Regions from separate parts of the Exiguobacterium sp. s183 genome, predicted to be linked through region 1. Evidence: riboswitches for the same ligand, from Rfam matches in the RefSeq annotation. Region 1 holds a riboswitch; each other region holds the start of a gene.
What was found. Region 1 has a riboswitch for S-adenosylmethionine ahead of metK (methionine adenosyltransferase). Riboswitches for the same ligand answer to the same signal wherever they lie in the genome.
Positions count from the first base shown of each region.

Region 2: it holds a riboswitch for S-adenosylmethionine, as region 1 does, so the genes downstream of both, KNP62_RS07585 (2,3-diketo-5-methylthiopentyl-1-phosphate enolase) here and metK (methionine adenosyltransferase) in region 1, are expected to answer to the same signal.
Region 3: it holds a riboswitch for S-adenosylmethionine, as region 1 does, so the genes downstream of both, msrA (peptide-methionine (S)-S-oxide reductase MsrA) here and metK (methionine adenosyltransferase) in region 1, are expected to answer to the same signal.

Region 1 covers NZ_JACSKN010000001.1:50,550-53,831, reverse strand. The annotation lists gene KNP62_RS00265 (hypothetical protein) at 1-111, shown strand, start outside; gene metK (methionine adenosyltransferase) at 154-1,362, opposite strand; SAM riboswitch class I at 1,495-1,614, opposite strand; gene pckA (phosphoenolpyruvate carboxykinase (ATP)) at 1,937-3,282, shown strand, end outside.
Region 2 covers NZ_JACSKN010000002.1:415,100-418,381, forward strand. The annotation lists gene mtnA (S-methyl-5-thioribose-1-phosphate isomerase) at 1-94, opposite strand, end outside; gene mtnK (S-methyl-5-thioribose kinase) at 91-1,242, opposite strand; SAM riboswitch class I at 1,325-1,427, opposite strand; SAM riboswitch class I at 1,633-1,734, shown strand; gene KNP62_RS07585 (2,3-diketo-5-methylthiopentyl-1-phosphate enolase) at 1,804-2,958, shown strand; gene KNP62_RS07590 (2-hydroxy-3-keto-5-methylthiopentenyl-1-phosphate phosphatase) at 2,955-3,282, shown strand, end outside.
Region 3 covers NZ_JACSKN010000001.1:431,405-434,686, forward strand. The annotation lists gene KNP62_RS02225 (DM13 domain-containing protein) at 707-1,228, opposite strand; gene msrA (peptide-methionine (S)-S-oxide reductase MsrA) at 1,330-1,854, opposite strand; SAM riboswitch class I at 1,922-2,021, opposite strand; gene KNP62_RS02235 (hypothetical protein) at 2,066-2,227, opposite strand; gene KNP62_RS02240 (amidase family protein) at 2,341-3,282, shown strand, end outside.

The DNA of each region.
Region 1 (3,282 bases):
CAAGACATCGGTGAAAAAGTCGTCGAAGCGAAGGATACCGCGCTTGGACAAGAAAACACTTCAACTGATTCGTCATCGAATGATCATAAACAGACACCTCCAACGACTTGAACCTAAAAAACGACCTTTCCGCGGAAAGGTCGTTTTTGTTGATTACGCGAAACGCTTCGCGCCTTCTTCAAGAACTGCTGCTTTATCTGTTTGCTCCCATGGGAGTTCGATATCTGTACGACCGAAGTGACCGTAAGCTGCTGTTTGTTTGTAGATTGGACGGCGAAGGTCAAGCATCTTGATGATGCCTGCTGGACGGAGGTCGAAGTTCTCACGAACGAGTTCAACGAGCTCTGTTTCGCTCAATTTACCAGTGCCGAACGTATCGACAGCGATTGATACTGGATGTGCTACCCCAATCGCGTAAGCGAGTTGAACTTCTGCTTTATCCGCAAGTCCTGCTGCAACGATGTTTTTCGCTACATAACGAGCTGCGTATGCTGCTGAACGGTCAACTTTTGTAGGATCTTTACCAGAGAATGCGCCACCGCCGTGACGTGCGTATCCACCGTACGTATCGACGATGATTTTACGTCCTGTAAGACCTGCATCTCCTTGTGGTCCACCGATTACGAAGCGACCAGTCGGGTTGATGAAGTATTTTGTTTCAGCATCGATGAGTTCAGCCGGGATGACTGCTTCGATGACATACTTTTTCAAGTCTTCTTGAATTTGCTCGAGCGTGATCTCTTCTGCGTGTTGTGTCGAGATGACGATTGTATCGATGCGAACAGGGTTGTTGTCCTCATCGTACTCAACCGTTACTTGCGTCTTACCATCCGGACGGAGGTATTCAAGCGTACCGTTCTTACGAACTTCAGCAAGACGACGTGATAATTTGTGCGCCAATGAGATCGGGAGCGGCATGAGTTCAGGTGTCTCGTTTGTCGCGTATCCGAACATGAGACCTTGGTCCCCAGCACCGATTGCATCGAGTTCCTCTTCAGTCATCTGACCTTCACGTGCTTCGAGAGCTTGGTCAACACCTTGCGCGATGTCTACTGATTGCTCGTCAATCGACGTCAAGACTGCACATGTTTCTGCATCGAAACCATATTTCGCACGTGTGTATCCGATTTCACGGATTGTTTCACGGACAACTTTCGGGATATCCACGTAAGTTGACGTTGTGATTTCACCAGCTACGAGTACAAGACCCGTTGTGACAGACGTTTCTGCCGCAACACGGGCATTCGGGTCTTCCGCTAAAATGGCATCCAAAATCGAGTCAGAGATCTGATCACAAATTTTATCTGGATGTCCTTCAGTAACCGACTCTGAAGTAAAAAGTCGACGGTTCAATTTTGACATTCAAAAAACCTCCTATAATAAGGGTGATATGTGGACGGTACTCGTTCCCCTTACGCGTTGCTTTGGGACGGTAATGAAAAAAACCTCCCCCGATGACATACATGGGGAAAGGTTGAATCGTTCTTCCTTACCCTCTTATCGTTCGAAGCTAATGGCTTCGCTTCAGGATAGCACCTTTTCCGCACAAGACTTCATGTCGGACGGTTGCTGGGCTTCGTAGGGCCTTGTTCCCTCCACCGCTCAGAATAAGAGTATCCGTTACGAAAACCATCATATAAATGACGCTCGATTATGTCAAGGGAATCGAACGAATTCGTTAAAGTTTTCACTGACTTGCAAAACATTTCTGTTTGTGAATCGTCAAACATTTTTTTAATTCGTTTCTGTTTTTAAACACCTTGTGATAAGAGAATGTGATAAACTGTCTTTGTAAGAAAGCGCTTACTCAGAGAGAAGAAACGCTTGTGTTTAATTAGTGTGTCACATATAATTAAAAATGTCATACTGATTAATCGTAATCGCGGAAGTATGCGGATTTCATCCACATCTATTTAGGGGAAAGGTGGGATTCAGGATGGCGACAACGCTCCTGAAAATCGAAGAATTAATTAATGGTGCCGACATGAAACGGAACTTGACGGTTCCAGAACTGGTGGAAGAAGCCATCCAAAATGGGGAAGGTGTACTGACAAAAGACGGGGCTTTATCTGTCAGCACCGGTGCTTTTACCGGACGGTCACCGAAAGACAAATTCGTCGTCCAAGATGAAGTCAGCAACAACCTTGTCGATTGGGGAAAAGTGAACCAACCGATCGCGGAAGAGAAGTTTTCAGCACTTCTCGACAAAGTACTGAACCATTTAGAAAAGAAAGACAAACTTTATTACCTCGAAGCGTCTGCTGGTGCCGATGAGCACTATACGTTACCGGTCCGTGCCATTACGGAATATGCATGGCATAGTCTATTCGCAAAACAACTGTTTTTACGCGAATGGCCAACGAAAGGTGCGTTCGACCCGTTCACTGTAATTTATGCACCGAGTTATAAAGCCGACCCTGCAGTGGATGGCACGAACTCAGAGACGTTCATTCTCGTTTCATTCGCTAAGCGCACCATTCTGATCGGGGGAACAGAGTACGGTGGCGAAATTAAAAAATCAATCTTCTCCGTCATGAATTTCTTGTTACCTGAACAAAACGTCTTATCGATGCACTGTTCGGCAAACGTCAACGATGCAAATGAAACGGCACTCTTCTTCGGATTGTCGGGAACTGGGAAGACGACACTTTCAGCTGATCCACAGCGCCACTTAATCGGAGACGATGAGCATGGATGGTCACCGGATGGGGTCTTCAACATTGAAGGCGGTTGCTACGCGAAGACGATTAACCTTTCGCGTGAGAACGAACCACAAATCTATGATGCAATCCGTTTCGGTTCATTGATTGAAAACGTCGTATTGAATGAAGATCGTACGCCGGACTACAAGAACATCTCCTTGACTGAAAATACGCGTGCGGCATATCCGATCGAATTCATCGACAACGCGATGCTCCCATCACGTGCCGGTCATCCAAATACGATCGTCTTCTTGACGGCCGATGCGTATGGTGTCTTGCCACCGATCAGCAAACTGACGAAAGAACAGGCGATGTATCACTTCTTGTCTGGTTATACGTCTAAGCTTGCTGGTACAGAGCGTGGTGTCACAGAACCACAAGCAACGTTCTCGACTTGCTTCGGTTCACCGTTCCTTCCGCTCGCTCCAGAGCGTTATGCGGATATGCTCGGTAAATTGATTGAAGAGCACGATGTAGATGTCTACCTCGTCAATACGGGCTGGACAGGTGGAGCATACGGCGAAGGTTCACGTATGAAACTCGCCTATACGCGTGCGATGGTCAATGCCGCCGTCAACGG
Region 2 (3,282 bases), on a different contig from region 1:
CTTCGACATAGCGCTCTTCTTGCGGCAACTGTGTCTGATCTAAAATCGTCAACACCTCGGTGTCGGCATCGAAATGAATACTTTGCACACTCATACCCGCACCTCCGATAGAACCGGGATCAGCTGGTCGATGGATTGAATCTGATGACGCTGTTTGATGAGACGCGTGCCGAGTTCTAGGGCATGACGTTTCCGTTCGATACGAAGGTCGTCTGGCAATGTTTCCAAGTCAGCGACGCCCGCTAGACCGACCGTCCGACGAATCAATTCGCAGCCCGCGTAGCCGATCGCATCACTCAAAATCGATGGCAACAGTTCGTCCACGAATCCTACTGTGTTGAATGTCTCGACCGCCTGTGTGAAGCGTGTACGGAACGTTTTTTCGAACGTTTCCCAGACAGTGAGCACTTCTGTGAAGCGTTCGAACCGCTTCAACGGATGTGCATACGTCGAGAACACCAAATGGGCGATGATTTGACCGATGTCAAAACCGAATGGACCATAAAATGCAAACTCAGGATCGATGATTTTTGTTTCCTGACGCGTCGCAAAAATGCTTCCAGTATGTAAATCCCCATGTAGCAACGCTTCGTGTTTAGTCACGAACCCGACCTTCAATTTCGTCACTTCAATTTTCAAGGCGAGGTCTGACCAAAGCTGCTCCACGTCCGGACGAAGAGGCGTTTCGATTTGATTCGATTCTGCATCACGATACGGATCAGTGAAGATCAGTTTTTCTGTGATATCGCATAGCTCTGGATTGTAATACTCTTTTTCGATTTGTTTCTTGGCGAGCGGTCCTTTCGCATAGTCAGATGTCGCAAACAACGTTTCCCCGAGGAATGTACCGACGTGACGCGCCAAATTCGGATAGCTCTCTCCTTTTAGGAAACCCGTCCGGACGATTTCAAACGCTGACAAATCTTCTAAAATCGTATAGGCGAGTTCACGGTCGCTACCGAGTACATCTGGTACGAATTGTGGTACGACTTTTGAAAACTCACGGAGTGCCAGTTGTTCAATCCACGAACGGTCAAGCGTGAGCGGCCAGCTCTCTCCAACGACTTTTGCGTACGGCAACGCCTGTTTCACGATTAATGACGTTTCTCCTTGACGAATGCGAAAGACGAGATTTAAATTTCCATCTCCGATTTCCTCACATTCTGCAATCCCCTCTTCTAGTAACCCCAACTGTCGAACGTGTTCGACGACACTTTGTTCTGTAAACGCCTCATAAGCCATGATGATTTTCCCCTTTCTTGAATCTATGCATGAAAAAAGCCCCTTTCTCCGCGAGAAAGAGGCACACCCAAATTGGTTGTTCCTCTCATCTTTCAGACATATGTCTGGTGGATGTAGCACCGTGCCAAATGGTCGGTTGCTGCGGCGTCTTAGGGCCAATTCCCTCTGCCAACTCGCGATAAGAGTAAATGATGTAATTGTGTTTGACGTGTTGAGACGAATATTACGGACTAGGCACGCTAGTTGTCAATCCTCTATTTTCGGTCGACTCCCTATTTTTGACACGCATATATAGAAACATTATTTTCAAACTTTTTTTCTCAAAAAAAGGAATTGACGAGTGAGCGATTCTATGTAAAAATTCAATTAAATTTCACAACTTCACAACTATTCTTATCAAGAGCAGACGGAGGGACAAGCCCGATGATGTCGCAGCAACCGACCAGAAATGGCACGGTGCTAATTCTTGCAGCTATCGCTGAGAGATAAGAGTTCATTGTTTTCGAATGACCTCTTGCCAAGCCAAGAGGTCATTTTTGTTTGACCTGAAAGGAGGAACTTATGGGAATCATCGCTACTTATGAAATCAAACATACCGATCACGTCGAGCACGTGGCTGAAAAAATCGCACATGAGCTGACCGTCGGCACATGGACCGAATTGAACCATCTCGAGCAGCATCAACTACAGGCATTCCGCGGTGAGGTCATCGATACCTCCCAACAGGAAACGACGAGTCGCTTCTCGATTCGTTACCCGCTACATAATGTGACGCCGGACTTTTCGTCCATTCTGACGACGACATTCGGAAAGCTGTCGCTCGACCCAAGCGTCCAACTTGTCGACCTAACGCTCCCAAACGAGCTCGCATCGGACTTTCCGGGTGCCGCATTCGGAGTCGAAGGTGTCCGCGACATCCTTCGAGTATACGACCGACCGCTCGCCATGAGCATCTTCAAAGGCGTCATCGGGCGTGACCTTGATTTTTTGGCGACACAACTTCGTGACCAGTTTACAGGTGGCATCGATCTTGTGAAAGACGATGAGATTTTATATGACAATCCGCTCACCCCATCGCTCGAACGGGCTCGGATTGGAGCATCGATCATTCAAGAACACCAAGAACTAACGGGTCGTTCCGTTCTATACGCCGTCACGTTGAGCGGACCCGTTTTCACCTTACGCGACCAGGCGAAACGTTTGATTGAGGCAGGCGCGACCGCACTTTTGTTCAACGTGTATACGTACGGGCTCGACGCGTTACGGGAACTCGCTAAAGATCCCGAGATTCACGTCCCGATTTTGGCACATCCCGCTTTTGCAGGAGCGTTGACCGGATCGATTCGTCATTCCCTCCTTTTCGGGAAACTGATTCGACTCGCCGGGGCGGACTTGACGCTTTTCCCGTCACCATATGGTTCACTGTCGACACCGAAAGACGAAGCAGAACAGATTCAAACTTACGCGACAGAACCTCATTGGACGAAACCGATTCTGACGGTCCCTTCTGCCGGAATTCACCCAGGACTCGTCCCGGATTTGATTCGTGACTTCGGAACGGATGTCGTCATCAATGCCGGCGGTGGGATTCATGGGCATCCCGACGGTGCGGCTGCCGGAGCGAGGGCATTCCGCCAAGCAATTGACCAGGCAATCGGTAAGATGAGCGAGACCGATGCGTTATCGACCGCGTTGGATGCGTGGGGTACGCGATGAGTACGCACGTCATCTGTGATTTCGACGGCACCATCACGGAAGAAGATAACATCATCGCGTTGATGCGACGCTTCGCCCCACCTGAATGGGTCGAACTCAAAGAAGGTGTTTTGAACCAAACGCTCTCCATTCGAGAAGGCGTCGGTCAAATGTTCAGCCTGCTCCCGAGTCATCAGCAAGCTTTGTATCATGACTTTCTGCAGTCAACCATCACGCTTCGGCCAGGGTTCATCAAGTTTTTACAAGAGACACAGTCACTTGGCTTTCGATTTGATGTCGTCAGTGGCGGTATGGACTTTTTCGTCCATCCGATTCTAGAAGGTC
Region 3 (3,282 bases), 380 kb from region 1:
AAACACTCCCATTACAGTTGCAAAATTAATGGTTCCTTCTGTAAATACTGACAAATCGAATATAAGGCCGTAAGGGAAAACGAAAAAGGCACCAAACATCAAGTGCATCAAAAATGAAGTTATTTTTTTGATTTTGAATGTCATACGTTGACTTAGAAACTCCGAAAAAATAGAGGTCATTATTCCATAAGTGAAAATAATAGGTGAGGCATAAAACACATACATAAAAACATTCTGAAAATAAGTAAAATCTTCAAACACAGGCATGAAGACTGGAAGAGAAAAACTCAGAACAATTGAAGATAAACAGGCTACCATCAATTTTGGAACAATCATTTTCTTCTCCATACGAAAGAAATGGCAAACGCAGTAAAGCCTCCGATTACAACAATATAGAATATCGAGTAGAAAACAAACTCGCCGATATCTTCAAGACTCTTAAACGTGTTCTCTACAATCATTGGTTCAGATAAAATCCCAATCGTCACGATCGGCAGAAAAAGAATCCAAAACCGTTTCCAAAAATATGAGCTGTATGACGTCGATTGATGTGAAGTCAAATAAAAACCCTCCTTATAAAAAGTTCCATACTTTACCATATTGTAACACGTGAATTGCATGAATAAATAGATAGAACTGATAGAAATAATTTTTCTAATACAAAAAAACAGCGAGGACGTCAAACGTCCAGGCTGTTTGATATCAGTTATTCATTCGACGCGCTCAATTCACCCGTCCCGAACGTCGCACTAAAAGCACGGCACCAGATCACTACGGTGCTATATTCTGACAGATCGACATCTGCCGGAACTAAATAGTTTTGGTTTCCTGTATTCCCTTTAAGTGCTCCAAGTCGAATCCCTTCGGACGTCTCTTGTCCTGGCTTCGTCAAATAGACAAATAAATCAGGTCCGTTCGTCGTTTCAAACTCTTCAAATCGGAGATACGTCCCGTCTTCTGCCTCGACGGAGCGAATCGTGCCCGTCGTCTCATAATTTTTCTCCCCGTCCATGAACACACCCGCTACTTCGGTTTGACTCGGTTGTGGTTCCGGTGTCTCAGTTGTCTCTTCCTCTGTTTCTTCTTCTGAAGCAGGCGTCTCAACAGCTGTCGGTGGTAGTCCTTCATCGACTGTCTCTGTCAAGAAAAGCGGTGAGATGAGCCACCAGGCGACGGCGATTACGGCTACGCCGATCACACTGATGATGAGTTTCGTACTTGTTTTCATGTATGAGTCCTCCTTTTCGGATGTATGAACCATTAATAGCCTTTTCCCGATTATTGGGCTTATAAAAAGACGCGGATGCTAAAATCCGCGTCTGATGACCGTTATACGGTTTCGGTCCAGTTCTCTTCGATGAACGTGTCCCGTCCTGAGATGGCCCGGTCTTCTTTATAGTGTTTTGGATTCTTTTTGTGGTAATCCTGGTGATACTCTTCCGCTTCGAAGAATGTCGTCGCCGGAGTGATTTTTGTGACAATCGGTGCCGTGAAACGACCACTTGCTGCTAATACGTCTCGACTCGCCTCAGCCGCGATTCGTTGTTTCTCCGTGTGATAGAAGATGGCTGGGGCATACTGAGGCCCACGGTCTTGGAACTGCCCACCGTCATCGGTCGGGTCTGTCTGGATCCAATAGAGTTCTAGGAGACGTTCATATGAGAACAGAGATGGATCATACGTGATTTGAACGACCTCTAAATGACCAGTCGTTCCCGTTTTAACTTCTTCATACGTCGGATTGTCGATCTGTCCGCCCATATAGCCGGATACGATTCCTTCTATCCCTGGTAGTTCTTCAAAAGGTGTTACCATGCACCAAAAACAGCCACCTGCAAATGTTGCTTTTTCCATCTTGTCGTTCCCTCCAAATCGTATTTCAACAAAAAAGCGCTCACGTCGGATGACATGAGCGCTCTCGTCATATCGTCCAAGGTTTCCCTTGCTGGTCGTAGCACCTTGCCTGTGGCAGGTTGCTGTGAAGTCATGGAGCCAGATCTCTCGTTCACTCTTGATATCGATATGTAGTTGGTGAGAGCATCATACCACCCTCAAAATACTTTCGTCAATGCTTCGGTTTTCGCTTCAACTGAAAAATCGTCAAGACGATGATGAATCCGATCAACCCGATCGAAATGAACGGACCATACGGCACATTTTCTCCGTATAACTGCAAGAAAAATAGACCGAATACGGCGAGCAACACGAATACGTAGGAGCGCGTCATAGGAACCTCCTGTTTTTTCTTAAGTGTAACAAGAACACATAGACTTGGCGATACGAAAAGGAAATCAGGCATAGAGCACGAATAAAGTGGGAGAGATAAAGGAGGAATGTAGGATGGAACAAATCCAATTACATGAGCTGACGATTGAACGTGCACATCGTGGGTATAAAGAAGGACAATTCACGGCACGAGACGTGACCGCGTATTACCTTGGAAGGATTGCTGCATATAATGAGCGACTTCATGCCGTCATCCAGGTGAATCCGGACGCCCTGTTCGAGGCAGAGGCGGCAGAACGGGCCTATAAAAAAGGAGTACGCAAACCGCTCCTCGGTATCCCCGTCTTAATTAAAGACAATATCGAGACAGCCGGTCTGATGCGTACGACAGCAGGTGCCGCCGCCATGCGACATCATTTTGCAGGTCGAGATGCCGAGCTCGTAAAACGATTACGGGCTGACGGGGCAATCATTCTCGGAAAAGCGAACCTGTCCGAGTGGGCGAACTTTTTAACGGAAGATATGCCGAACGGTTGGAGTGCTGTTGGCGGACAAACGAAGAACCCTTATGGCGACCAATTAGATGTCGGGGGATCGAGTTCTGGATCGGCTTCGGCGGTTGCGGCGAACCTGACACTCCTTGCCGTCGGATCTGAGACGAGCGGCTCGATTGTACACCCGAGTGTGCATAATAGTATCGTCGGAATCAAGCCGACCGTCGGCTTGATTAGTCGTTCAGGAATCATTCCGATCTCACGTTCTCAAGATACGGCTGGACCGATGGCGCGTACCCTCCGTGATGCGGTCGTTGCCTTACAGACAATGTGTGGTGAAGATTCGACTGATCCTGCGACATGGGAAACTCCAATCGGACCGCCTTATGTGACATGTCTCGATGTCCGTCAAGCCGTCGGTATGCGTGTCGGATTTATCAAGCCAACTATTTCAGACGAAGAAGTCGATTTGTATGAACAGGCACTTCGATTGTTGCGTCAAGCCGAGGTTGAACTCGTCGAAATCACGTTACCGAAACATACGGCATTAGAACAGGCAGAT